3 regions of the Rhodococcus sp. MTM3W5.2 genome follow, and region 3 is predicted to be linked to each of the others. Evidence: riboswitches for the same ligand, from Rfam matches in the RefSeq annotation. Region 3 holds a riboswitch; each other region holds the start of a gene.

Region 1 (6,803 bases), 990 kb from region 3:
CGTTGTCGCCGAGATCGCCGGCCGCGTGATGCCGAAGGGGAAGTAGCCCAGTGGTGTTCCTCCCCCGACCGCTGGTCGCGGCGAACCTCGGCGCCTTCTACCGGGTGGCCCTGCACGCGAAGATGCCGGTACCCGCGGCGCGTGCCCTGCTCGACGCCGGTTCCCCATTGCAGCGGCTCCCCCGCGACACCGTCGTGCGCGAGCTGACCCTGGCAGGCCGCAGGGCCGAGCGCATCACGGTCGGGGCCACCGAGCGCCGCACCGCCGTGCTGTACCTGCACGGCGGCGGGTACACCCTCGGATCGCTCGCCACCCACCGGTCGCTGGCCGCGTACCTGGCACGCGAGTCCGAGGCCGCGGTGTACCTGCTCGACTACCGCCTCGCTCCGGAGGATCCGTACCCGGCCGGACTGGAGGACGCGGTCGACGCGTACCTCGAGCTGTTGGTCGAGCACGGGTACTCCGCCGATCAGGTTGCCATCGCGGGGGATTCGGCGGGCGGCGGACTGTCGCTTGCCACCACGCGCCGCCTGATCGACGCGCACGACGTGCGCCCGGCTGCGCTCGGGCTGATCGCGCCATGGGTGGACCCCGGCGCCAGGGACGCCCCGAAGGATCGCGATCTCGTGGTCAACACGGCGTGGTCGTTCGTCGCCGCCGAGGCGTACCTCGGCGGCGGAGACCCGGCCGACCCGGGCTTCGCGCCGCTGCACGCCGACATGGCCGGGCTACCGCCGACCATCGTGCACGTCGGCACCTCCGAGGTGCTGTACCCACAGGTGACGGAACTGGTGCAGAAGATGCGCGCCGCCGACGTCACGGTTCGGTTCACCGAGTACCCGAACCTGTGGCACGTCGCGCACCTGCAGGCGTCGATCCTGCGGGAGGCAAACGACGCCGTGCGCGAGCTCGGCGGCTTCCTGCGCGAGGCGCTCGAACGCACCGAGGTCTAGCTCACGCATCGAACGGGTGGTTACCGGGAGGATCGCCGAGAGGCGAACCCGGTAACCGCCCGTTCGTGCGTCACCGCGCTCAGCGAGCCGCGCGCCATTCGTCCGCGGCCTGCGCCGAGGTGAGCTCGCCGACGCGGACCCGCTCCGCCATCGACGCCAGGTCGGCCGAGGTCAGCTCGCCCGCAACGACGTTGAGCGCCTTGACCTGATCCTCGGTGAGCACCCCGCTGCGAATCAGGGGCACGACGTTCTCGGCCGGCGCAGATTCCTCGGTCTCCAACTCTGCCTCGCTGTAGTCGGACACCGAGAGCCCCTCCGGCAGAGACCTGTTCAGCTCCTCGAACACCTCGTCCGGATCGGTGAGCGCCGAATCCGGCTGGAAGTAGTGCAGCAGCTGCCCGGTGAAGTCCGGCACCACCGTGATGTCCGCCGCCCCGAGTCCCTCCACGTACTCCGCCCTGGTCTCCGGGGAACCCACCTCGACCGGGGATCCGGTGCCACGCAGGATCCCCGCATAGATCTCCGCGACGACCTGTGACTCCGCGCTCTCCCCGGATCCGACGGTGATCGCTGCCGGTGCCTGTGTCTCGTCGAGCCGGGAATTGTCCACCGTGCATCCGGCGAGCGCGCACACCACGGCCGCGGACATCGCTGTCATCGCGGCCTTCCTCCACCGAGCCGTCATGGCGCGCCACGCTCCCTCTCCTCACCCAGCGAATGTCCTCCCTATCGTTACACTCGGTGGCCAGCACCATCTCGAGCGGCCGAGAGATCCGGCTTGTTGACGCCGCAGCAACCAGTCCGAAGGGGACGGGTGCTACCGCCGGAACCGATGGAAGGACGCCATGAGGTTCTCAGCTCTCCGCTCCGCACGCCTGCTCCCGTTTGCCGTCGCCGCGGCGGTCACCTCCCTTGCCCTCACCGGATGCGGCGGCGACTCCGACCCGCTCAGCAGCGGCGGTGGCACGAGCTCGGACCCGAACGCGATCATCGTGGGGTCGGCAAACTTCCCCGAGTCCGAGACCGTGGCGAACATCTACGCGGAGGCCCTGCGTGCCAATGGCTTCGACGTGCAGACGAAGCTCAACATCGGCAGCCGCGAGACCTACATCCCCGCGGTCAAGGACGGGTCCATCGACGTGATCCCGGACTACACCGGCAATCTGCTGCAGTACCTCGACAAGGACACCACCGCGACCAGCGCCGCCGAGGTGGACGCGGCCCTGCCCGAGGCGCTCGGCCCCGACCTGGCGATCACCACGCCCGCACCCGGCGAGGACAAGGACGCGGTGGTGGTCACCCGCGAGACCGCCGACAAGTGGCAGCTGACCTCGATCGCGGACCTGGCGCCGCACTCCGCCGAGGTGAAGTTCGGCGCCCCAGCCGAGTTCCAGGAGCGCGCGGGAGGGCTGCCCGGACTCGAGGCCGACTACGGCCTCGTCATCAGCCCGCAGAACTTCGTGCCGATCGCGGACGGCGGCGGACCGGCCACGGTGGCCGCCCTCTCCTCCGGCCAGGTCACCGCGGCGAACATCTTCACCACCTCGCCTGCCATCGCCAAGAACAACTTCGTGGTCCTCGAGGACCCGAAGAACAACTTCCCGGCGCAGAACGTGGTGCCGGTCCTGCGCGCGAACAAGCAGTCCGAGAAGCTGGCGGCGGTCCTGAATGCGGTGTCGGCCAAGCTGACCACCGACGAGCTCATCGCCCTGAACACCTCGGTGTCCGGCGACTCGAAGACCGAACCGGACGCCGCCGCCACCGAATGGGTGTCGGCACAGGGGCTCGACAAGCCGGTGTCGTAGGCGGCCGGCCTTGATCTCCTTCGAGTCGGTCACCAAGCGCTACCCGGACGGCACCACCGCGGTCGACAACCTCGACCTGGTCATCGAGCCCGAGTCCTTCACCGTGTTCGTCGGACCGTCGGGCTGCGGCAAGACCACGTCCATGCGGATGATCAACCGGATGATCACCCCCACCTCCGGCAAGGTGATCGTGAACGGCCAGGACGTCACCCGCACGGACGCGGTCAAGCTCCGCCTCGGCATCGGCTACGTGATCCAGAGCGCGGGCCTGCTGCCGCACCGGACCGTGGTCGACAACGTGGCCACCGTGCCTGTGCTGCGCGGCGATTCGCGACGCGCGGCCCGCAAGGCCGCGCTCGAGGTGCTCGAGCGGGTCGGGCTCGACCCCGCGCTTGCCACCCGCTACCCGTCCCAGCTCTCCGGCGGCCAGCAGCAGCGCGTCGGCGTCGCAAGGGCCCTGGCGGCCGACCCACCGATCCTGCTGATGGACGAGCCTTTCAGCGCGGTCGATCCGGTGGTCCGCGAGGACCTACAGGCCGAGATGCAGCGCCTGCAGGCGCAGCTGCGCAAGACCATCGTGTTCGTCACCCACGACATCGACGAGGCGGTCCGGCTCGGCGACCGCGTCGCGGTGTTCGGCCCGCACGGCAGGCTTCAGCAGTACGCCGATCCGCAGACCGTGCTCGCCTCCCCCGCAACGGATTTCGTCGCCGACTTCGTGGGACGCGATCGCGGGTACCGCGGGCTGTCGTTCCGGCCCGCCGACGAGGTGCCGGTGCACGAGATCCGCACCGCCGTCGAATCCGAACTCGCCGCGCTTCGCCTCGGCCAGGGCGAGTGGGTGCTCGTGGTCACCGAGGACGGCGCGGCGCCGCGCGGCTGGATCGACGTCACCGGCGTCGAGGGCATCCGGGCAGGCAACACACTGGCCGAGAGCACGTCCGCGGGCGGTTCGCTGTTCACGCGGGGCGGGGACCTACGGCAGGCACTGGACGCCGCGATCTCGTCGCCGTCCGGAATCGGGGTCGTGGTGGACCATTCCGGCTCGGTGGTGGGCGGGGTCAACGGATCCGAGGTGATCCGCAAACTCGCGGATCAGCGACAGGCCGAGGACCGGGCCAGGAACCGGCACTTCTTCAACGGCGAGACGGCCGGCTGATGCGCTGGTTGATCGACAACTTCTCGCAGGTTGTCGACCTCGCGAAGACGCACCTCTACCTGGCGCTGCTGCCGCTGCTGATCGGGCTGCTGATCGCGGTGCCCGCCGGCGTCGCCATCCGAAATATCCCGTGGCTGCGCAAGACCACCATGACGCTCGCCTCGCTCGCGTTCACGATCCCCTCGCTCGCGCTGTTCGTCACCATCCCGCCCCTGCTCGGGCTGAACATCCTCGACGAGATGAACGTGGTGATCGCGCTGGCGATCTACTCGACCGCACTGCTGGTGCGCGCCGTGCCCGAGGCCCTCGACTCGGTGCCCGAATCGGTGATCGACTCGGCCACCGCGATGGGCTTCACCCCGCTTCGCCGCGCGCTGACCGTCGAACTGCCGCTTGCCCTCCCGGTGCTGATCTCCAGCATCCGGGTCGTCGCCGTCACCAACATCTCGCTGGTGTCGGTCGGCTCGCTGATCGGCATCGGCGGACTCGGTGAGCTGTTCACCAAGGGCTACCAGCGCGACTACCCGGACCAGATCCTGGCGGGGATCATCGCGATCGTCTTCCTGGCGTTGGTGATCGACGGCCTGCTCTATCTTGCGGGCCGCCTGCTCACCCCGTGGACCAGGACCGCCCGTAGCCGCAGGGCGGACGGACCGGCGGCGCTCCTCCGCGCGACGGAGGGCCCCGCATGAACCTGTTCGGATCCGCCTTCGACTTCATCGCCGACCCGTCGAACTGGTCCGGCCCCACCGGCATCGGCGCCCGGATCGTCGAACACCTCTGGTACAGCCTGCTCGCGGTCGCCATCTCCGCGGCCATCGCGATCCCGTTGGGACTGCTCATCGGGCACTTCCGCAGGGGCGATGCGATCCTGGTCGGGCTGGTCAATTCGCTCCGCTCACTGCCGACCCTCGGCATCCTGACGTTCCTGGTGCTGCTCCTCGGGCTCGGCCTGATCCCGCCGATCATCGCGCTGGTCCTGCTCGGTATCCCGCCGATCCTGGCAGGCACCTACGCAGGCGTCGCGAACGTCGACGCGGTCGTGGTCGACGCCGCGCGATCGATGGGGATGACCAGGGCACAGGTACTCGGCCGGGTGGAGGTCCCCAACGCGCTGCCGCTGATCGTCGGCGGGCTGCGCAACGCGACGCTGCAGGTCATCGCCACCGCCACGGTCGCCGCCTACGTCAACCTGGGCGGACTGGGGCGGTACATGTTCGACGGCCTGGCGCTCGGTGACTATGCCCGCATCCTGGTGGGCGCGATCCTCGTCGCGGCGCTGGCCCTGATCCTCGACGGCATCCTCGCGGTCGCGGTGTGGGCCTCGGTGCCGGGCACGGGCCGACTGCGCCGCACGCCGACGCTGACCTGAGCCCGCCCGGAAAAAGACCGGACAACGCGAAGGGCCCCGTCGTGCGGTGTCAACCGCTCGACGGGGCCCTTCTACGCAGAACTGGAGGCTCAGGCCTGGGCGACGCCCTCGGCCTTGGCCGCGGCCGCGACGGCCTCGGCGACCGCGGGGGCCACCCGCGGATCGAGCGGGCTCGGCACGATCTTGTCGACGGCCAGCTCGTCGGCGACGACGGACAGGATCGCCTCCGCCGCGGCGAGCTTCATGCCCTCGGTGATGCGGCGGGCGCCTGCGTCGAGCGCACCCTTGAACACACCGGGGAAGGCGAGCACATTGTTGATCTGGTTCGGGAAGTCGCTGCGGCCGGTCGCGACGATCGCGGCGTGCTTGCGTGCGATGTCCGGGTGGATCTCCGGGTCCGGGTTGGACATCGCGAAGATGATCGCCTCGGGGCCATCGTCGCGATGATCTCCTCCGGCACGGTGCCCGCGGACACGCCGAGGAACACGTCGGCGCCGTCGAGCGCCTCGACGATGCCGCCAGTGCGTCCGGCCGGGTTGGTGCGAGCGGCGAGGTCCGCCTTGATCTCGTTCAGGTCGGCACGGTCGCTGGACACGATGCCCTTGGAGTCGAGGACGGTGACGTCGGCGATGCCGGCCGCGAGCAGGATGTTCGCGCAGGCGACGCCTGCCGCACCGGCACCGGAGATCACCACGCGCAGCGCCGTGATGTCACGGTCCTGGACCTTGACCGCGCCCTTGAGCGCGGCGAGCGCGACGATGGCGGTGCCGTGCTGGTCGTCGTGCATGACGGGGCAGTCGAGGGCCTCGATGACCCGCTTCTCGATCTCGAAACAGCGCGGGGCCGAGATGTCCTCGAGGTTGACGGCACCGAAGCTCGGGCGCAGCCGGATGAGGGTCTCGACGATCTCGTCGGGGTCCTTGGTGTCGAGCACAAGCGGGATCGAGTTCAGACCGGCGAACTGCTTGAACAGCGCGGACTTACCCTCCATCACCGGCAGCGAGGCGCGCGGTCCGATGTCGCCGAGTCCGAGCACCGCGGTGCCGTCACTCACGACGACGACGAGACGGCTGGTCCACGTGTAGCGGTCCGCGAGCGTCTCGTCGGCCGCGATCGCGCGGCTGACCTGTGCCACACCGGGCGTGTATGCGATCGACAGGGCGCGCTGAGAATCGAGGGGGCGGTCGTCTCGACAGAGAGCTTGCCGCCGACGTGGCCCGCGAAGATCTCTTCGTCGGTCAGCTCAACCTTTTTCGGTGTGGTTGCTTCAGACACAAGAGACACGATTGCACTCCTACTCATGCCGCTCCCACTCGGGGGCGGGTTACTGGGAAGTAGCAGCGCCGAGGTGGAAATCGACGCAGCCGCAGGTTTTTGGTCGAGATGGGGGTGAGGCTAACCGAGGGTGCACGATCAATTCCCGATTGGTCTACGGGCCGCTGCACTCAACTCGGAAGCGCGAAGGCGCCAGGCGGGGTGAGCCCGGGCGCGAAATCTGCCGCTGGTGAATCCGA
Region 2 (6,803 bases), 2.1 Mb from region 3:
TGGGTAGAGCCGGTCGGAGTCGACGCCGCCGACGATCACCGGGACGGGTGTGGAGGCCAGGGCGGCCTCGATGCCGCCGCGGCCACGACCGACGTCGTGACGGTTCATCGCCTCGGTGAGCAGCACGTAGGTGCCGGGGTCGAAGCGGGTGACCAGCTTTTCGGCCTGGTGCTCGAGGTAGCTCTCCACCGCGTACCGGCCGCCCTGCCAGGTGTCCTCGCCTGGTTGCGGGGCGTTGCCGAACCGGGTGTCGAGTTCGTCCTCGGTGCGGTAGGTCAGGTGCGCGATCCGTCGGGCGATCCCGAGTCCGGCGCGTGGCACCCGTCCCGTGCCGTGATAGTCGCCGCCCTGCCAGTCGGGGTCGGCGGTGATCGCGGCGATCTGGGTGGTCTGGGTGCCGATCTGGTCTGCGGTCGCCCGTGCCCCGACCGCGAGGATCAGGGCGGACCGGACGCGGTCGGGGTGGCCGACAGTCCATTCGAGGGTCCGCATGCCGCCCATCGAGCCGCCGACCACCGCAGCGAACCGGTCGATGCCCAGCGCGTCTGCCAGCGCGAGTTCCGCCTCGACCTGGTCGCGGATCGAGATCTCCGGAAAGCGTGATCCCCAGGCCCGGCCGTCCGGGTCGAGCGAGGCGGGCCCGGTCGTGCCACGGCAGCCGCCGAGGACGTTGGTGGCCAGTACGCACCATTCGTTGGTGTCGATGGGCGCGCCGGGGCCGATCATCCCGTTCCACCAGCCCGGCGACGGGTGCTCGTCGTCGACGGGACCGGAGACGTGCGAGTCGCCGGTCAGCGCGTGCTCGACGAGCACGATGTTGTCGAGGTCGGCGTTCGGCTCACCCCAGGCCTGCACGGCGAGGGTGACATCGGGCAGGACGACGCCGCTCTCCAGTCGGAGAGCGCCGATACCGATGCCCGTCAACCGCCCGTTCGGCGGCGGGAACCCCGCGAGGGCCGGTAGGGCCCCCGCGGAGGCCGCGCCGAACGGGCGTCTGACTCGGAGCGCACTGTCAAGATGCCGCCGCCGCGAGACCGGCCTCGAGATCGGCGATGATGTCGTCGATGCCCTCGATGCCGACGGCGAGCCGCACCAGGCCGGGGGTCACGCCCGACGCCAGCTGCTCCTCGGCGGTCAGCTGCGAGTGCGTCGTGGAGGCGGGGTGGATGACGAGCGAACGCACGTCGCCGATGTTGGCGACGTGGCTGTGCAGGGTGAGGGCGTTGACGAAGTTCTTGCCCGCGTCGACCCCGCCGGCCAGCTCGAACGCCACGATCGCGCCCGCGCCCTTCGGTGCGAGCTTCTGGCCGCGCTCGTACCAGGGCGAGGAGGGCAGGCCGGCGTAGGCGACCGAGGTGACCTCGGGCCGGGCCTGCAGGAACTCGGCGACCCGCTGGGCGTTCTCGACGTGTCGCTCGATGCGCAGGCTCAGCGTCTCCAGGCCCTGGCTGATGAGGAAGGCATTGAAGGGCGAGACCGCTGCGCCCACGTCGCGCAGGAGCTGCACGCGGGCCTTGAGCGCGAATGCGGGCGCGCCGAGGTCGGCGAACACCGCGCCGTGGTAGCTGGGATCGGGCGTGGTGAAGTTCGTGTGCCTGCCCTGGGTCCAGTCGAAGTTGCCGCCGTCGACGATGACGCCCGCGATCGCCGTGCCGTGCCCGCCGAGGTACTTGGTCGCCGAGTGCACCACGATGTCCGCGCCGTGCTCGAGCGGCCGGATCAGGTACGGGGTGGCGACCGTGTTGTCCACGATCAGCGGGATGCCGTTCTCGTGCGCGACCGCCGAGACGCCGGGGATGTCGAAGACGTCGTTCTTCGGGTTGGAGATGGTCTCGCCGAAGAAGGCCTTGGTGTTCGGCTGGATGGCCGCACGCCACTGCTCGAGGTTGTCGGGGTCCTCCACGAAGCTGACCGTGATGCCGAGCTTGGGCAGCGTGTAGTGGAAGAGGTTGTAGGTGCCGCCGTACAGGCGCGGGCTGGAGACGATGTGGTCGCCTGCCTCGGCCAGGTTGAGGATGGCGAAGGTCTCGGCGGCCTGACCCGAGGCCAGCAGGAGCGCCGCGACACCCCCTCGAGCGCGGCGATCCGCTGCTCGACCGCGTCCTGGGTGGGGTTCATGATCCGGGTGTAGATGTTGCCCGGCTCGGCGAGTCCGAACAGCGCCGCCGCGTGGTCGGTGTTGTTGAACGTGTACGAGGTGGTCTGGTAGATCGGCAGAGCCCGGGCGTTGGTGGTCGCGTCGGACGTCTGGCCCGCGTGGATCTGCTTGGTCTCGAAGCTCCAGGCCGCGGTCGGGTCGGTGACGGGGGTGTTCTCGCTCATGTGTTGTCTACTCCAAGAAATTGGGGGAGATCGGCGCAGCTCAGGCGCCAGGGGGCAAGAGTGGGTCCTATCTGCGACAACAACACATGGTGAACCTCCGGTGGGTCGTGGCCCGGTTTGTGGGTCCGTCCCGACGGACCCGCGCTTGTCATCCGAACTGTTTCTCGGACAACCCGGTCATCACCCGGGGCACCCCACCGCGGATGGAGGGTTGCCGACCAGCTAGCCGGGGCTTGATGCTGGTACTCATGACCGCCCCGATATTAGCGGCTCGGATCGAAGGGTTGATAGCTAGGGCGGCGTTTCGGTGTGACCGAGGCCCCTGCGGGACCCGGCGACGGCGGGTGACCTGCATTACAGGGCTAGGCTCCTGGTCGCAATCATCAAGTTCTTGGCATCGCCCGAGTATTCGAGTACCTCGCAGGGAGACCGATAGTGAAAGCCGCCGCCACGGCGCTGACCCGAGGTCTCACCGCCCGGCACATCCGGTTCATCGCACTCGGCTCCGCGATCGGGACGGGACTCTTCTACGGCTCCGCCGCGGCGATCCAACAGGCCGGTCCGTCGGTGTTGCTGGCCTACCTCATCGGTGGCCTGGCGGTGTACATCGTGCTTCGCGCCCTCGGCGAGATGGCCGTGAGTAACCCGGTGTCGGGCTCCTTCGGCGAGTACGCGAGCAAGCACCTCGGGCCGCTCGCCGGGTTCATGACCGGCTGGACCTACACCTTCGAGATGATCGTCGTCTGCCTCGCGGACGTGACAGCATTCGGCGTCTACATGGGGTTCTGGTTCCCCGACGTGCCGCGGTGGATCTGGGTACTGGCGATCGTCTTCTTCATCGGCGCGATCAACCTGCTCAGCGTCAAGGTGTTCGGCGAGCTCGAGTTCTGGTTCACGTTGATCAAGGTCGCGGCGATCGTGGCGATGATCGCCGCGGGTGTCGCGATCCTGATCTTCGGTTTCGGGATCCACGACACCAGCACGGGGATCAGCCAGCTGTGGTCCGAGGGCGGGTTCTTCGCGACCGGCTTCGGCGGCTTCGTCGGTTGCTTCGCGATCGTCGTCTTCGCCTTCGGCGGGACCGAGATCATCGGTGTCACGGCGGGCGAGGCGCAGGATCCCGAGCGGACCATCCCCCGCGCGGTCAACACGGTGCCGATCCGGATCATGCTGTTCTACGTGCTGACCCTCGCCGTCATCATGGCGATCAACCCGTGGCAGAGCATCGGCACCGACGGCAGCCCCTTCGTTCAGATCTTCGAGGGCCTCGGCATCGGGCCCGCCGCGACCGTGCTGAACATCGTGGTGATCACGGCGGCGCTGTCCGCGATCAACAGCGACATCTTCGGCGCGGGCCGGATGATGTTCGGCATGGCCGAACGCGGGCAGGCGCCCGCGATCATGCGGCGGGTCTCGCGCAACGGCGTGCCGTGGATGACGGTGGTCATCATGACCGTGGCCCTGCTGGTCGGGGTGCTGCTGAACTACGCGATCCCGGAGTCCGTCTTCCTCGTGATCGCCTCCATCGCCACCTTCGCCACGATCTTCGTCTGGCTGATGATCCTGCTGTCGCAGTACCGGTCGCGGCGCCGGATGAGCGCGGAGGAGACGGCGGAGCTGAAGTTCCCTGTGCCGTTCTGGCCGTACGGGCAGATGTTGGCGATCGCCTTCCTGGTCTTCGTGATCGTCGTCCTCGCCTTCTCCGCGGACACCAGGGTGGCGCTGGTGGTCGGGGCCGTGTGGCTGATCCTGCTCACCCTCGCCTACGTCCGCTTCGTCCGTCCGCAGCCGGAATCGGAGCCGGAACTCGTGCATCAGCCGTCCTGACGGCGATTCCCCCGCGCCGCGCCCGATTCGGCGGGAGGATGTGAGCAGCAGCTCGCTTCCCGACGGAGGAGCCCGCGGTGGACAGTCACGGACCGGTCTTGGTCGGCGTCGGCCCCCTGACGCCGGGACAGGTGCTGCGTGTGGCCCGTTCCGGCGCTGCGGTGGGACTGTCGGATCAGGCCGTTTCGGCCATGGCGTCGACCAGGGCGCACATCGAGGCGCTCGCGCGGGACTTCGGTCCGGTGTACGGAGTGTCCACCGGTTTCGGCGCGCTGGCCACCCGGCACATCCCGCCGGAGCTGCGGGCCCAGCTACAACGCAGCCTGATCCGTTCGCACGCCGCGGGGAGCGGACCGGAGGTCGAACGCGAGGTGGTGCGCGCGATGATGCTGCTGCGCCTGGCCACGCTGGCGACCGGTCGCACCGGCGCACGACCCGCGGTGGCGCACACCTATGCCGCGTTGCTGTCGGCCGGGATCACGCCCGTGGTCCCCGAATTCGGCAGCCTCGGCTGCTCGGGCGACCTCGCGCCGCTCGCGCACACGGCGCTCGCGGTGACAGGGGAGGGCCTGGTCCGAGACGCCGCGGGGGAGCAGTTGCCTGCCGCCGACGCGCTGGCCGCGGCGGGGATCTACCCGCTGGTCCTCGAGGAGAAGGAGGGCCTCGCGCTCATCAACGGCACCGACGGGATGCTCGGCATGCTGGTGCTCGCCTGCGACGACCTGCGCCGGTTGTTGCCGCTGGCCGACATCACGGCGGCGATGAGCGTCGAGGGGCTGATGGGCACGGACCGCGTGTTCGCCGCCGATCTCCAGGCGTTGCGCCCGCATCCCGGGCAGGCCGCGGCGGCGGCGAACATGGTCCGGCTGCTGGCGGGCTCGGAGATCGTCGCCAGTCACGCCACCCCGACTGCCCTTGGTCCAGGACGCCTACTCGCTGCGGTGCGCGCCACAGGTCGCGGGCGCTGCCCGGGACACCCTCGCGCACGCCGAACGGGTCGCGGCGTGCGAGCTCGCGAGTGCCATCGACAACCCGGTGGTGACCCTCGACGGCCGGGTCGAGTCGAACGGCAACTTTCACGGCGCACCGGTGGCATACGTGCTGGACTTCCTCGCCATCGTCGTCGCGGATGTGGCGGGCATGAGCGAACGCCGAACCGATCGGTTCCTCGACACCGCGCGCAGCCACGGCCTGCCCCCGTTCCTGGCCGCCGACCCGGGGTGGACAGCGGGCACATGATCGCGCAGTACACCCAGGCCGCGATCGTCTCGGAGCTCAAGCGGCTGGCGTCGCCTGCGAGCGTGGACTCGATACCCTCCTCGGCCATGCAAGAGGATCACGTGTCGATGGGATGGTCGGCCGCGCGCAAGCTCCGCCGGTCGATCGACGGTCTGACGAGGGTGCTCGCGATCGAGGCGCTCACCGCGGCGCGGGGGCTCGACCTGCGGGCACCGCTGCGTCCGTCGCCTGCGACTGCCGCGGTGCGGGACGCGATCCGGGCCCGCGTCGGCGGACCCGGCCCGGATCGGTTCCTCGCCCCCGAGATCGGGGCCGCCGTCGAGCTGGCGGCCTCGGGTGCGCTGCTGCGCAGCGCCGAGATGGTGGTCGGGGACCTGGCCTGAGTCGACCGGGATCGGGTAGCCGACTACTCGTGACCCGCGCGGCGCCGGGGCACAGGATGGGTACGCGGGCGAACCCGACTGTCGTTGTGAACGAGGTGGTCGTCATGGCTGTTTCCCGCGCCGTGCCGAGCGAGCGCGCGGCGAGCGATGAGGAAGCGTTGGTCGCCTCGATCTGGGCGACGCGCGTTCGCTGGTCCCTCCTAGCCGACCGTCTCAAGAGGCGTATCGACATCGCACGCGCGGCCGTGCTCTACCTAGGCGCCGCGGGCGCGATCGCGGCGACGGCGACCGCGACCCTACTGAGGACGGCGGACGTGGCCAGGGTCCCGGTGGCGGCCTTCGGCGCGGTGTGCCTTGCCATCGCGACCGTCGTGACGACCCTCCTGCTCACGCCCGACGCGGTCCGTCGCTGGACCAGGGCCCGGGCCGCCTCGGAGGGCATCAAGCAACTGGTACTGAGGTTTCGGGCCGGTGCGGCTCCCTTCCGCGGCGCGGAGGCGCCTGCGCGACTGGCAGCGGAGGTCGCGGAGATCGAGGAGGCCGTCGACGACCTGTTGGCCCACGTCGCCGAGATCGACGAAGACGATGCGGATGTCCGCGACGCCGTGGTTCCTGGATCCATGACACCGGGGGACTACGTCCGGGATCGGGTGCAGAGTCAGATCACCGACTACTACCGACCCCGGGCTCGCGAGTACGCGGGGCGGGCTCGGCGCCTGCGACGGGCGGCGCTCGGGTTGAGCGTGGCGACCGCGAGCGTCGCCGCCGTTGTCACGGTTCTCGCCGGCGATGCGGGCATCTCGGCTGGCGGCCAACAGTCATCCGGCCTCGCACCGTGGGTGGCCGTGCTGACGACTCTCGGGGAGCGATTGCGGCCCACCGGGCCGGCAGCAGATACGACTACCTTGCGATGAGCTACTCCGCCTGTGCGGGTCGGCTGGGCAGGCGGGTGAACGAGTGGCGGACAAGCGGATCACCCACCGAGCCCGCCGCGTGGAAGGCCTTTGTCGATGACTGTGAGGGCGCGATCTC
Region 3 (6,803 bases):
CCAGCCCGGCGATGGTGGCCGCCGCGATCCGGGCGGAGGCCTCCGGGGTGCTCGGGGACACGGACCTGCTCGACGCGCTGCAGGTGCTGCAGACCGAACTCACCGGTGCTGGAGCGCTGGAACCGCTTCTCGCGCAGCCGGATATCTCCGATGTCCTGGTCACCGCGCCGGACCAGGTCTGGGTGGACCGCGGCTCCGGTCTCGAGCGCGCACCGGTCCGGTTCGCCGACGAGGCCGCGGTGCGGCGGCTGGCGCAGCGCCTCGCGCTGGCGGCGGGCAGGCGACTCGACGACGCCCAGCCCTGGGTGGACGGCCGCCTCCCTGCGGCGGCGGGGGCCGGGTTCGGGGTCCGGTTGCATGCGGTGCTCGCCCCGCTCGCGTACGGCGGGACCTGCGTGTCGTTGCGGGTGCTGCGCCCAGCGACGCAGGGTCTCGACGCGCTCTGCTCGGGCGGCACGGTGCCCACCGAGGCCCGTGAACTGCTCGTGCGGATCGTCGCCGCCCGACTGGCGTTCCTGGTCGTCGGCGGCACGGGCGCGGGCAAGACCACCCTGCTCGCCGCGCTGCTGGCACAGGTCGACCGTCGTGAGCGGATCGTCTGTGTGGAGGACGCGGCCGAGCTGGCACCGACTCACCCGCACGTGGTGCGCCTGGTCGCCCGCGCGCCGAACGTCGAGGGGGTCGGCGAGGTGACGGTCCGGCAACTGGTGCGGCAGGCGCTCCGGATGCGGCCGGATCGCATCGTGGTCGGGGAGGTGCGCGGCGGCGAGGTGGTGGACCTCCTCACCGCGTTGAACACCGGCCACGACGGCGGGGCCGGCACCGTGCACGCGAACTCGCCGGAGGAGGTGCCGGCCCGGTTGGAGGCGTTGGCAGCGCTCGGCGGTCTGGACCGCGCCGCCCTGCACAGCCAGCTCGCGGCGGCGGTGCAGGTGGTGCTGCACGTACACCGTGCGGCGGACGGCAGGCGCAGGCTCGCTCAGATCGGCGTGCTGGATCGGGACGAGCGTGGGCAGGTCGGCGTGCTGCCGGCATGGACCCCGACCGCCGAGAGCTGTCCGGGAGCGCACCGCCTCGCGGACCTGCTCGAGCGACGCGGCGTCGGGGTGGGGTCGTGGTGATCGCGGCGCTGACGGTCTCCGCGCTCGCGCTGGTCGTCGCGCCGACCACCCGGACGATGGCGAGGCTGAGCCCACGGCGTCGCGGCGCCGGGCCGAGGGGGCATGCCCGGTTGTGGGCGGCCGTTGTGCTCGGATCGATTGCCGCCGTGATGATCTACGCGCCGACGGTGGGGTGTGCGGGTGCCGCGCTCGCGCTGACGACCGCATATCGACGCGCACGTCGTCGCCGCGAGGGCACGCGGAACGCGGAACTGCGCGGGCTGCTCGGCTGCCTGGAGGCGGCGACGGGGGAGCTGCGGGTTGGCGCCCATCCGGCGAACGCCTGCACCACGGCGGCGAGGGAATCGAGTGGTGCGGCGGCTGATGCGTTCCTGGCCGCCGCGGCCCGCGCCCGGCTCGGGGGCAGCGCCGCCGACGGATTGCAGGGCGCCGGAAGCGCGATCGACATCGAGTTGGCGCGGGTGTCGGCGGCATGGCGGGTGGCCGATCGCTACGGCGTGGCGCTGGCGGACCTGCTCGATGCGGTCCGTGCGGACCTGGTGGGGCGCATCAGGTTCCGGGACCGGGTGGAGGCGGGGCTGTCGGGGGCAAGGGCCACGGCAGCGGTGCTTGCCTGCCTGCCGTTGCTGGGGATCGCGCTGGGCCAGTTGATGGGCGCGAGCCCGCTGCGGGTCCTGCTGTCCGGCGGCCTCGGGGGGACGCTGCTGGTGCTCGGCACGTTGTTCGTGTGCGCCGGCCTGCTCTGGACGGACCGCATCACCGGGCGGGTGACCCGATGAGCGCCGCGGTGGCGGTGCTGTTCGCGGCGGCCGCGCTCGCCGCTCCCGGTGCCGGCTCGGCGGCGACGCGGCTGCGGGGGCCGGTGGCGGCACCCCATGGGCGGATCGAGCACACGCGGCACCGCGAGGCCACCGACCCCATGGCGATCGCCGCCGGATTCGACCTCTTGGCCGCGTGCCTGCAGTCGGGGATGCCCGTCGCCACCGCGGCGGAGGCGGTCGCGGTGTCCGCTCCGGAGCCGCTGGGCGGCGCGCTCGACTCGGCCGCGAGCCTGCTGGCCCTCGGCGCGGAGCCCGAGATCGCCTGGGAGCGTGCGGCGGCGCACTCGGAGACGGAGGGGCTCGCGCGGATGGCTCGCCGCTCCTCGCGGTCCGGCGCGGCCTTCGCGGGTGCGGTGGCCGAGTTGGCGGCGCGGCGCAGGCTCGCGCTCGAGGATCGGGCGGTGGCCGCGGCGGAGCGGGCGGGTGTGCTGATCAGTGGTCCGCTCGGGCTGTGCTTCCTCCCGGCCTTCCTCTGTCTCGGAATCGTCCCGGTGGTGGTCGGTCTGGCCACCCGGGTGCTGAGCGGGGGTGTGCTGTGAGCCCGCGCAGCCGAAGGGCCGACAGACCCCGTCGCGGAGATACCGCGATGGTGATCGAGAGGGGGGAACATCATGGTGACCAAGGGGATTGGTGTGCTGCGCACCCGATTGCTGCTCGCCGCGGCCGCCGAGGACGGCATGTCGACCGCGGAGTACGCGATCGGCACTATTGCCGCGGCGGCATTCGGGGCGGTGCTGTATTCGGTGGTGACGGGCGACTCCATCGTGACGGCGCTGACCGGGATCATCGACAAGGCGCTGAACACCGCGGTCTGAACGATGTCGGTGCGGTGACGGTAGAGGCCGCGATCGCGATCGCCTCGATCACGGTGGTCGTGGTGCTGTGCCTGGGTTCCTTTCTCGCGGTGTCCGCGCATGTTCGTTGCGTGGACGCCGCGCGGGAGGCGGCCCGGCTCGTCGCGCGCGGCGACCGGGCGGAGGCGATCCCCGCGGCGCAGCGGGTGGCTCCGCGGGGTGCGCGCATCACGGTGCGGGAGGTCGACGGGTTCGCCACGGCGGCGGTCGAGGTCGCGGTGCCGCTGCTGCCTGCACTCGACGTCTCCGCGGAAGCGGTTGCCGCCGTGGAGGACCCGGGCTCCGCAGGGTCGCCATCGGAGTCGTTGCCGAGGGGAGCCGGCGGGTGAGGGGCGAACGCGGAGCGGCGACCGTCCTCGCCTGCTGGGCGATGCTGGCGCTGATCGCGGTTGCGGCCCTGGTGATCCACCTCGGCTCCGCGGTGTCGGCACGGCACCGGGCGCAGTCGGCCGCGGACCTGGCGGCACTCGCGGCCGCGGCCGCCCTCGAGCGCGGCACGGAGGCGGCCTGCGCCGAGGCGACCACGATCGCCGGGCGGATGCGGGGGACGGTCCGCGACTGCCGGATCGAGGACTGGGACGTGGTGGTGACCGTCGGGGTCAGGCTGCCGCTACCGGCCGTCGGGGTGGTGATGCCGTCGCCGCGGCCAGGGCGGGCCCGGTCCCGTAGCGGCGTATCCCGGTGCGTCCGCCGGCGAACACCCTTACCCGATCGCAAACTTGAGCCTCACCTCACAGCAACCAATCGGTTGGTTGGGTTGACGAGCGATTCGGGTGGACCTAATTTTCTGTCCACGGTCATGAGTATCAGCGTCAAGCCCCGGCTCGCTGATCGGCAACCCTCCAGTGCGGCGGGGTGCTCCGGGTGACGACCGGATGGCGGTCATCCGACGCCATAAGCGCTCAATTCAGTCCTCGAAGGGGATACCCATGTCCGCAGTTCAGCTCGCCCCGGCGGCCCTCTCACCGCAGCTCCCGGCCGCCGAAGTCGTCGTCCCCGAGATCCCGCTGACGGATCTGGTCGTCGTCGCCGATCGATTCCGTGGCTTCACCGATGGCACACGCGTCCACACCGTGTCGGGTCTCGTCGCCGCACTGCGCGGCGGCGCGTTCAGGAACGTGCGCACCGACCTGACCATCAGGCTCGGGCAGGGGATCAAGCGGCACGACAAGGAATACGTCGAGCACGTCGCGTCGATCCATGCCCCGGCCGCGGAGGTTCGCCTGCTCGGCGACATCGCCGCCCCTGCGCCGCGCCATCACGTGCACAAGTACCAGGAGACCAACGTCCTCATCGCCAATCTGGCGCGCGCCGAGGACGGGAGCTTCACCTCCGACCTCCGGATCGACGGGGACAACGAGCTGCTCATCGATCATCAGACCGGCGAGCACGTCCAGGGGCTGGTGATCGTCGAGGCGGCACGGCAGCTGTTCCTCGGGGCCTTCGAGCTCGAGTACGGCAACCGCTCGCCCGAACAGCACTACTACGTCGTGTGGAACTCGATCGATCTGTCGTTCAAGACCTTCCTGTTCCCGTTGCCCGCATCGCTGCGTGCAAGGTTCGGAGCCGTGTCGATCCAAGATCCGGCCAAGCTGCAGTTCACGATCGACATCGAGGTGACCCAGTTCGGCCGCAGCGTCGCGACCGCGACGATCTCGTTTGCCGCGCTGGAGAACTCGACGATCAGCCAGATCGAGCGGCGCAAGGCGGCGAAGGCCATCGAGGCCTTCCTCGGGGTCACCGCGTGACGCACACCGGCTCCCGGCCCGTTCAGGTCGCCTTCTTCGACGTCGACGAAACGCTGATCACCGTCAAGAGTATGTTCGCGTTCCTCGAGCACTGGCTGCGCGAGCGGGGCGACGACGGCAGCGAGTACTCGAGGCTGCTCGCCGCACTGCGGCGGGCGTCGGATGAGGGCGCCCCGCGGGAGGAGGTCAACCGGAGCTACTACCGCACGTTTCGGGGTGTGCCACTCGTCGAGCTGGAGGAATCGGGTCGCCGGTGGTACCGGGAATTCGAGTCCACCGCCGCCCCGTACTACGCGGACACCCTCGCCGCGCTGCGCGACCATCGCGACGCCGGTGCCGCGATCGTGCTGCTGTCGGGCTCGTTCGCGCCAGCACTGGGGCCGATCGGGGAGGCCGTCTGCGCCGACCGGATCGTGGCGAGCCGCCCGGTCACCGACGGCCATGGGGTGCTGACCGGTGAGGTCGAGCGGCCGATGATCGGGAAGGCGAAGGCGGAGGCGGTCACCTCGGTACTGGAGGAACTCGGGATCGACACCGGGAACAGTTACGGGTACGGCGACCACGACAGCGACCTCGCCTTCCTCGAGGCGGTCGGGCACCCGGGGCTCCGGGGCAGCGATCCGGTACTCCGGGCGCACGCGGCCAGGAATCGGTGGCGGGTACTCGGCAGCGCGACCACCGGTCTGGCCGGAGCCGTCCCGCTGCTCGCCGCCACCAGCACAGGACAGCGAGGTCTTCGATGACAGAACGGGTTTCGGCCGAATCCAGGCTCTACGAGCTCACCCCCACCACGCAGGGCCCGCTCTATCCGCCCAGTGAGGCGGTCGACCGCGAAGGCAATTTCGTCGTGGTCGGGTGGATCACCCGGGACGCCGGCGACGGCTCCGTCAGGCGGGACTGGGGGAGTGCGATCGTCGATGCGGCGACCCCGGTTCCCGAGTTCGGGGGCGTGGAGCCGTACACGATCGTGCGCGAACTCGGCGCGGAGCTGTCGGCGGAGGACGGGGCGACGGTGCTCCACACCCTCCCGCTCCCGTTGCCCGCCAACAACTATCCGATCGTGTTCGCGCCCGATCAGGTCCCTGAGGCCGCGCAGGTCCGGCGGCCCAGCTATGCGTTCCACGAGACGCCGATCCCGGACCTCCGGCACGAGGACGGTAGGCGTCTGACCCAGCCGGTCACCCTCGGGACTGGCTGCGGGCGCGGGGCACCGTGCGGGTGGGGGTCAGCGCGGACGGCAGGCACGGCGAGTTCTTCTTCGAGTTCTCGGGCCTGATCCCGGAGTCGCTGTACACCGTGATGTCGCTGCGCCAGCGGGACCTGGACCCGGCCGCGCCGACGCGCCCCGGGCCACTGGGGGTGCCGAACGTGTTCGTCACCGACCGTGACGGTCGCGCGACGTACCGGGCCTCGCTGCCGAACGCGTTCCCGGCCGCGGACAGCCCGGGGGCCAATCGCATCGTCAGCGTTGTGGTGCTCTGGCAGAGCTACCAGCAGAACTACGGCGGCGCGATCGGTCAGTTCGGGCTCGGCGGCGACATCCATGCGCAGTTGAAGATCCCGGTTCCCGGCTTCGAGGAGTTCACCACCAGGGCCTGAGCCCGGGCGCATGCCATCGGCCGAACGGTAGGCCGGCGAGACCACCGTGGAATGGGTGGTGTCGCCGGCCTTGCCGTCTTGCTACCTCGAGGAGAAGCTCATCAGTGGTGGAACAAGCGGGTTCCGGTGTGGATGAGGGTCAATCCCAGCTCTCGGCATGCATCCACGACTTCGCCGGTTCGGGTGGAGCCGCCGGGTTCGACGATGTAGCGCACCCCGAGTCGGTTTGCGTGGTCGATGTTGTCGCGAAACGGGATGTATCCGTCCGAGACGAGGGTGGCATCGGTGAGTCGAGCGAGCCATCCCAGACGGTCGGCATCCTCCACCTCTGCGACCTGCGCGGCCGAGGTCACCTGAGCGGTGAGCGCCGTTCGCTGGGAGTCCGTCACAGCGTTCTCAGCAAGGCGGACTTGCCAGTTCAGCCGGTCCTGTCGGGATGTCCCCGCGGCGAATGCGAGTGCCTGGATAGCAGGCAGACGACGCAGCCACCAGATGCCGGCTTTCGTGCCTGCGAGTCGAGTGCAGTCCACTCGGGACTGCTGACCGGCCCCGACGCCTATCGTCATGCCGTCCTTCACGTAGGCCACCGAGTTCGACTGCGTGTAGCGCAGTGTGATCATGCCCAACAGCGCATCGCGGACGGTGTCCGGGCGCGGCATT

Evidence for each region. A riboswitch is a leader RNA that binds a small molecule or an ion and turns the genes downstream of it on or off. The one in region 3 is predicted to bind S-adenosylmethionine.
Region 1: it holds a riboswitch for S-adenosylmethionine, as region 3 does, so the genes downstream of both, BTZ20_RS18970 (ABC transporter substrate-binding protein) here and BTZ20_RS23770 (AfsA-related hotdog domain-containing protein) in region 3, are expected to answer to the same signal.
Region 2: it holds a riboswitch for S-adenosylmethionine, as region 3 does, so the genes downstream of both, BTZ20_RS07500 (bifunctional o-acetylhomoserine/o-acetylserine sulfhydrylase) here and BTZ20_RS23770 (AfsA-related hotdog domain-containing protein) in region 3, are expected to answer to the same signal.

Annotation. Positions count from the first base shown of each region.
Region 1 is NZ_CP019572.1:4,217,392-4,224,194, forward strand. It holds gene BTZ20_RS18955 (SDR family NAD(P)-dependent oxidoreductase) at 1-46, shown strand, start outside; gene BTZ20_RS18960 (alpha/beta hydrolase) at 54-953, shown strand; gene BTZ20_RS18965 (glycine betaine ABC transporter substrate-binding protein) at 1,033-1,611, opposite strand; SAM riboswitch class I at 1,702-1,792, shown strand; gene BTZ20_RS18970 (ABC transporter substrate-binding protein) at 1,799-2,758, shown strand; gene BTZ20_RS18975 (ABC transporter ATP-binding protein) at 2,769-3,917, shown strand; gene BTZ20_RS18980 (ABC transporter permease) at 3,917-4,609, shown strand; gene BTZ20_RS18985 (ABC transporter permease) at 4,606-5,289, shown strand; partial or broken gene BTZ20_RS18990 (NADP-dependent malic enzyme) at 5,379-6,573, opposite strand.
Region 2 is NZ_CP019572.1:1,631,728-1,638,530, forward strand. It holds gene BTZ20_RS07495 (homoserine O-acetyltransferase MetX) at 1-924, opposite strand, end outside; partial or broken gene BTZ20_RS07500 (bifunctional o-acetylhomoserine/o-acetylserine sulfhydrylase) at 1,013-2,322, opposite strand; SAM riboswitch class IV at 2,459-2,576, opposite strand; gene BTZ20_RS07505 (amino acid permease) at 2,758-4,149, shown strand; partial or broken gene BTZ20_RS29725 (aromatic amino acid lyase) at 4,227-5,036, shown strand; partial or broken gene BTZ20_RS29730 (aromatic amino acid lyase) at 5,065-5,771, shown strand; gene BTZ20_RS07515 (DUF4231 domain-containing protein) at 5,876-6,685, shown strand; gene BTZ20_RS26670 (hypothetical protein) at 6,682-6,803, shown strand, end outside.
Region 3 is NZ_CP019572.1:5,206,872-5,213,674, reverse strand. It holds gene BTZ20_RS23800 (TadA family conjugal transfer-associated ATPase) at 1-1,121, shown strand, start outside; gene BTZ20_RS23795 (type II secretion system F family protein) at 1,118-1,900, shown strand; gene BTZ20_RS23790 (type II secretion system F family protein) at 1,897-2,481, shown strand; gene BTZ20_RS23785 (DUF4244 domain-containing protein) at 2,554-2,757, shown strand; gene BTZ20_RS23780 (TadE family type IV pilus minor pilin) at 2,772-3,125, shown strand; partial or broken gene BTZ20_RS23775 (Rv3654c family TadE-like protein) at 3,167-3,364, shown strand; SAM riboswitch class IV at 3,592-3,703, shown strand; gene BTZ20_RS23770 (AfsA-related hotdog domain-containing protein) at 3,726-4,544, shown strand; gene BTZ20_RS23765 (HAD family hydrolase) at 4,541-5,287, shown strand; gene BTZ20_RS28685 (hypothetical protein) at 5,284-5,820, shown strand; gene BTZ20_RS28680 (hypothetical protein) at 5,763-6,143, shown strand; gene BTZ20_RS23755 (phosphoribosylaminoimidazolecarboxamide formyltransferase) at 6,245-6,803, opposite strand, start outside.